DNA from 2 places in the Serratia sp. NCCP-200 genome. Region 2 is predicted to be linked to the other one. Evidence: riboswitches for the same ligand, from Rfam matches in the RefSeq annotation. Region 2 holds a riboswitch; the other holds the start of a gene.
What was found. Region 2 has a riboswitch for manganese ahead of AC6HVW_RS12755 (sodium:calcium antiporter). Riboswitches for the same ligand answer to the same signal wherever they lie in the genome.
Positions count from the first base shown of each region.

Region 1: linked by a shared signal. The riboswitch ahead of mntP (manganese efflux pump MntP) and the one ahead of AC6HVW_RS12755 (sodium:calcium antiporter) in region 2 are both predicted to bind manganese.

Region 1 is NZ_BAAKUJ010000001.1:1,045,562-1,048,972, forward strand. Features, by position in the region: gene pgeF (peptidoglycan editing factor PgeF) at 1-245, opposite strand, end outside; gene rlmA (23S rRNA (guanine(745)-N(1))-methyltransferase) at 391-1,281, shown strand; gene mntP (manganese efflux pump MntP) at 1,472-2,038, opposite strand; yybP-ykoY riboswitch at 2,049-2,230, opposite strand; gene AC6HVW_RS04885 (DUF986 family protein) at 2,449-2,907, opposite strand; gene AC6HVW_RS04890 (PTS mannose transporter subunit IID) at 2,963-3,411, opposite strand, start outside.
Region 2 is NZ_BAAKUJ010000003.1:559,554-562,964, forward strand. Features, by position in the region: gene AC6HVW_RS12750 (heavy metal translocating P-type ATPase) at 1-467, opposite strand, end outside; gene AC6HVW_RS12755 (sodium:calcium antiporter) at 611-1,627, opposite strand; yybP-ykoY riboswitch at 1,747-1,874, opposite strand; gene AC6HVW_RS12760 (YehQ family protein) at 1,908-3,411, opposite strand, start outside.

The DNA.
Region 1 (3,411 bases), on a different contig from region 2:
ACCGGCAGGCAGTCTGCGGTTAATACGCTGATCAGGATCCCTGGCTCACGGGTAAAGAAGCCATCGGCCTCACCGCATTGCTGGCCCGCCTGATGGATATCGACTATGCGAGTACCGTGTACCTGTTTTTTCTCAGGCAGCGTATTGCGAAAGGGCTGTAACGGCGTTGGCAGCAGGGCACCTTTATTGCCAAAGCCATGAGCGATGCCAGGAACGCCGCTGAGCAGCGGGGAATAGTCGGTCATAGAACGTTTTTGCCTGTGGCTGAGAGGAGATATCCAGTGTAGCCAGCTTTTGGATTACTTGGCTAGTGGCAGATGGGCATCCGCCTTGCATCGTACACCAGCCTTCTTTAGACTACCCGCGCCATCTCTCTCTGGGATCTCATCCATGTCTTATCAGTGCCCCCTGTGCTTCCAACCGCTTGATTTCGCAAACCAACAGTGGCGTTGCGAAAATAACCATCAATTCGACCGTGCCAAAGAAGGGTACGTCAACTTAATGCCGGTGCAACACAAGCGTTCTAAACAGCCGGGTGACAGTGCCGAGATGATGCAGGCCCGCCGCGCATTTCTTGACGGCGGCTACTACCAGCCGTTGCAACAGCGGGTGGCTGAACTGTTAGCCAGCACTTTGCCTATTGAGCCACAGGCACTGCTGGATATTGGCTGTGGTGAAGGCTATTACACGGCCGCAGTGGCTGCAAGCTTGTCTCAGGAACGGACCGTAGCGGTATATGGCCTGGATGTTGCCAAGGTGGCTATTCGCTCGGCAGCCAAACGCTACCCGGCGGTCTCTTTCTGTGTAGCTTCCAGCCATCGCCTACCGTTTGCCGACGCGTCGCTCGATGCTGTGTTACGTATCTATGCCCCCTGTAAAGCCGAGGAATTGGCGCGGGTCGTCAAGCCGGGTGGGGTGGTTGTGACGGTGTCACCGGGGCCGCGGCACCTTTATCAGCTAAAACAGCAGGTTTATCAGGAGGTTCAATTGCATGCGGAGCATGATGAGCAGCTTGAGGGCTTCAGCTGTGAATTGGCCGAGCCATTGGCTTATCCGATTGCGCTGCCGGGTGAGCAGGCTGCCAATCTGTTGCAGATGACGCCGTTTGCCTGGCGCGCTTCGCCGGAGGTGCAGCAAGGTTTGCTCGACATGGCTACCTTTGCCTGCGAGACGGATTTCGCCATCCGTTTGTACCGCCGGATTGCCCCTCACCCCAACCCTCTCCCACAGGGAGAGGGAGCTGATAGCCCCTGCCTTTTTGGAGGTAAAGAGATCACCTGAGCAACTCGAACACCCACCTTATTCAAGGTGAGGGAGCTGCCCGGAGTAGGTAATTGGCCCGTGTAGCTTCGGAAAGTAGGGAGTAAAAGCAAGAAAGTTAAGGTATTACGCAGAAAGATCAACGAATTCGATCGGTTCCCTCTCCTTGGGGAGAGGGTTAGGGTGAGGGAGTCTTCTTCTCTGCCAAGGATTAAGCCAGGTAGCCCAAGTGCTCCAGCAGGATATTAAAGCCAATCCCGATCAACACCACGCCGCCAAGAATTTCTGCGCGCTTGCCCAGCAGCGGGCCGATAAACCGGCCAACCATCATCCCCAGCGTCGCCATGATCATGGTCGCCATACCTATCGCCATCGCGGTATGCAGGATATTAACCTGCAGGAATGCCAGACCCACACCGATTGCCATCGCATCCAGACTGGTGGCAATGGCCGTAGCAACCAGCACCCAGAAGCCATGACGATTGACTTTCTCTTCTTCCGGCTTGTTTTTCACCCCTTCAACGATCATGCGTGCGCCAAGGATAAACAGCAGGCTAAAGGCGACCCAGTGGTCCCATTCCATGATGTATTGGCTGGCAAACAGCCCGATGCCCCAGCCGATAAGCGGGGTAATGGCTTCAATGATGCCAAAGATCAGACCGGTACGGATAGCTTCGCGAAAACGCGGTTGATGCAGAGTGGCACCTTTGCCGATCGACGCGGCAAACGCGTCCATAGACATGCCAAAAGCCAGGATAAGAGTTGCGGAAAGGTTCATTGAAATAGTCTCGGCCGGGTGGCTCCATATACACGTAACCCACCCCCAACCATACGACGGAGTTACGTGCCTATGGTCTCGCCAACCTACCTGGCTGCCCGCACCACGTTTCGCTGACGAAACGAGTATGTTGATACGGGCGTTTCTGGTTAAAACTCCCCCAGAAACCGGCTACTCCCCAATGACGGCGCAACCATACCATAATATTTTTGCTGCGGACAACGTTTAATTTCACCGAGGCATTGGGTGAAATTGAGACTTATTTTCATTAACCAGCTTGGTGAGAGTAATAATGGCGGTAGATGCATCAATGGTGTGGAAATAATAAGCAGGAAAAACACCATCCATGCTGATTAATTACCCAAAAAAAGCACTGTTAATTAATCAGGATGGGGCGGGGTGGTTTTAACTCATTTATTTTCAAGGAAAAAATGATAGATTTTTTCCAGGTCATCCAGATGCGTAACCTGGATTAATAACCGGCGCTGTTCTAAATCGATAACCAGAATGCCGTCTTCGGATAAATTCATGGCTTTGATGCGTCGATAGTCAATAAACGCATTTGCATAGAAGAAGCCCGTAGTTTTAAACAACATTTTGGGCTTGCGGATATAGGAGATATATACCGCCATCAACGCCAGGGAAATTAACAGGTAGGTAGTTATCGGCGCTCCCTGCTCGACCAGGTTGCGGTAGATCAGGATGGCGATCAGACCGACGAAGATCAGGCAGTCCAGGCGGTTACCCCGCTTGAGCTGCACCTTTAACAGCGTTTTTCCTTTCAGCAGGTTCATGCCGAGCTCGTCATACAGCGCATACGCCAGCATCAGCAGAATAAAAATCAGTATTACGCCATCGGTCAGCGACATCTCACCACTCCATAAATAAAAAAACCGGGGGTTGCCCCCCGGCTATCAATTGCTATTACAGACCTAACAGACCAATCCAGTAACCGAAGATACCGATGGCGAAGAAGCCGATGATGATCCACAGCGCGTTGACCTTCTTGCGCAGCAGCCACATACAGCCGAAGGTCAGCAGTAGCGGTACCAAGCCAGGCATCAACTGGTCAAGGATGGTTTGTACCGTGGTGACGTGGGTTTGCCCGGTCTGGTCGGTAATTTTTGACACCACCAGCGGGATATTCACGTGCGTCCACTTGTTAACCAGGGCCCCCATGACAAACAGGCCGAGGATGGACGCCCCTTCCGTCAGTTTTTGCAGGAAACCACCGCCCATATCGCTAACGATATCGACCCCTTTTTGATAGCCGTAGGCGACACCGTAGTAACGAACCAACAGGCGCACCAGGTTAAACATCACGAAGAACAACAGCGGGCCGAGCAGGCTGCCACTCATGGCAATACCGGCAC
Region 2 (3,411 bases):
ATATTCGGCGTTTCGGCAGACAAACGACGGGCCTTGTAACCCGCCTGCACAACCGCCGCTTCAAGGTCAGCGGTGGAGATAACCCCGGCGAGGTGCCGTACCCGCGCACGCTCGGTCGCCAGGTTGACGCTGGCAGAGAGGACGCCTGGAAGTTGTGTCAGCGCCTTCTCAACTCTTCCGACGCAGGATGCGCAGGTCATCTCTTCTATCGCCAGTTCGGTAGTCTCTTCACGGACGGCGTAACCGGCACTCTCGATAGCACTAACGGTCGCTTGTAGATCGGCCACGCCGCTAAAGGTGACATCTGCCCGCTCGGTGGCAAGATTGACCGTAGCTGTTTGCACGCCAGGAACGGCTTTTAAAGCGCGTTCGACACGGCCAACGCACGATGCACAGGTCATTCCTTCGACCGGCAGGCTCAGACGAGCCGCTTGATTGGAACCTGATGGGACGAAAACGGAAGCCATGGTTCTACTCCTGGGAAGTTTCGGTAACAAAAAGCTTAAACCTTCCCACAAGGGGAAGGTCAAGGTCTGTGAGCAATCAGTTCCGTGGGGGAGTGAGCAGGGTTATCGCTTTGACCTACATCGGATGCAGGGATGGTAATTATTTAGCCGCTAAATGAGATTGAGGCGATAATATAAGCGAAATAGAAAGCCCCATTAATAAATAGCATCCACACTTTCAGATTTTTGTTTCTGGCGTTGATCCACAGCCAAAATGCCGATGAAAGCGTAATAAACACCCCGATCAGCACTTCATGCCGGGGTTGCCATGGCGTCAATAATATCCCGATGGCGGGTAATATGGTGCCTTGGAAAACCATGGCGCCGGTAATATTGCCTAATGCCAGAGTATCCTTCCCTTTGCGAATCCATAGAATGCTGTTCACCTTCTCTGGCAATTCGGTCGCTATAGGAATGATAATCAATGACAGTAACAACACAGAGATGCCAAGCTTTTCCGATACTGCGGCAACGCCGTCTATAAAACCTAAAGCCCCCGCCACCAATACGCCCAAACCAATTAAAGTTTGCAGGATGATGGTGAATAGCGTGGTGGGCAATCCCACTCGGGATAAGAACATGACGTTATCTGCTGCGGTTCCATTGCCTTCAGCCACTAATTTTTTCGACGCGTGTAAGGTTTTTACAATGTAGGTGACATAAAGCAAGACCAACAACACGCTGACGCCCATCCTGGCGACTTTCATCTCTACAGGAATGAACAAGGCGATTGCGGCTAACACAAAAGCCAGCAGGAAGAAATGCGTATCTCGTATAAACCCGGTGGGCTCTGGGGTGATTGCCCCGTTAATACCCCGCCGTCTTACCACAGCCAGCGCCATCAAAAAGACAGACAGCGTAGACAGCATCAGCGGCGCGCCCAATATCGCCCCCACGCCAATCTCTTCGTTAACATTAGCCGCCGACGTGCCGGCAACCAGAGCCAAAATGGGTACCATGGTTTCAGGCAAGGCGGTGCCAATAGCGGCAAAAAGCGAACCGGTTACCCCTTCAGAGATCTTCAACCTTTCGCCAAGGTGTTCCAGGGCATTGGTGAAAATTTCAGAGGCAATCAATATGATGATTAAGGATATCGCGAGCTGGAAAAATGACAGTGTCATCCTTTAGCCCTCAATTTGCCCGGTTTTTTGCTGAGGTAATTTGAGAATAAAACAGAAAAAAGGGTCATGATGGAAATACCGACTGGACGTTGTAAACCATGGTGTAATATTCCTCGTCCAATCCAAAAGAAATATTACCCCTATGGTCTCGCCAATCTGCTCGACGGATGTGCCACAGCAACTTGCTGAGTATGTTGACACATCCTCCTTCATGATGAAGGAAGGCTACTCCCCAAATGAGTGGGGCAAGCTTAGTCGAACTGTCATGGCACTGTCAAAGTCAATTACTCTGCCGGTCTTTCACCAGGCGCAGCGTTTGATAAATCGTCATCAACCGGTGGACTAATTCTGTGTGGTTATTAGAGCGAATACGCTCGGGTAACTCGTTTAACCCTGCAGACAGCTGCATCAGGCCATAGCCATTTAGCGCCTCGGCCAACATTTCCACCCGTTCAATTCCACGCCCCCCAAGATGCCGGATCCCCTGCTGTAGCCACTGAGCCAGCAACGTTTCGGTGTCTGCCAACGCTTGCTGCATACCTGAACGCTGTTGCAGATCGGCCTGGCGCTCCATCGGGAAAGGTTCAGCCTCATCGGCACACAGCGAGAATATCTGGGTGTCACTGGCTACGGCCAGCGGCTCGATAAACAGCTTGCCTGACTCGATCTTCACCTTGCCTGAAATCAACCGTGGCGGAGTTGCTGGCGTGAGCATTGCCCTGGCCAATACCTCTATAGCCTGAGGGGCGGCACTATCGTAATTTAGTGACACCGTCACAAAATTATCATCACGATCCTCTCCGCTTAAGATATCAATCTGCAAGCACTGTAATGCCGGGTCCCAGCACCAGTCGAGCACCTCGCTAACCGGTAAGATATGCAGCTGTTCGATCGGCTGTCTGGGACGTACAAAATCTGGCAATGCCAGCTGGAGATGACGTTTCAGCGCTGCGGCATCAGACTGCCTGAGCGGTTCCCCCAACAGCCCCCACGCACGGGCAGAGAGCGGCAACACGCTGGTATATTGCTTACCGCTGGCAATGTCTAACGCCCCGTTTGCCCGGCGCTTGGCAGCATTGGTGATCACCTGGCAGGCTGCCAGTTTTTTTACCGGGTGGCCGGCAATCCTGCGGCTGCCTATCGGCGTCGCCACGCCTTGTGGATGGCTATTTTTAGGCCACTGGCGTTCGATCACCATCAGCGCCTGGGAGTCCGGGTCGGTGTAGATCAGATCCACCCCTTCCTGCTGTTCGTCGGCCCAATAACGCGCGCCGAGTGATACCAGTTTCAGATGTTCCAGTTGGATCTCACCTTTGACGCCCAGGCCAAGAATTTCAGCCGCTGGAAGGCGTGGTAAGCTTTGCTGCTGCGCCTGTTGGTCCATGCACCTGGCCGCGACTAACCGGGCGGAAAGCCCGCTGATGCGCTGCAAGAATTCGACCGGATGATAGCGGCTTGAACGATTATGCTGATCGGCCATCCCTTGCTGAATATCTGCCAGGCTTTCGCTAATCCAGCGCCACTGAAGCTGCTGGGCATGGCGACTCACTTCCGCCATCAGCGGTTTGATGGCCCTCTCTGGCTGGCTGCTGCCGTCCGACCACAGTTTGAGCAGCAATTTATCCAACGACGTTTGTAATAGCACCGCCTCTGGCTGGTCAAATAAGGCGTTTGCCTGCGCCTGTTCGACGTTGGGCAAGCGGATTTGCAGCGTTAACTGCTCAAAATCCGGCTGGCTGAGTTCGGCCTGCTCAAACCCCCAGACGGCCATCACAATATGCTCG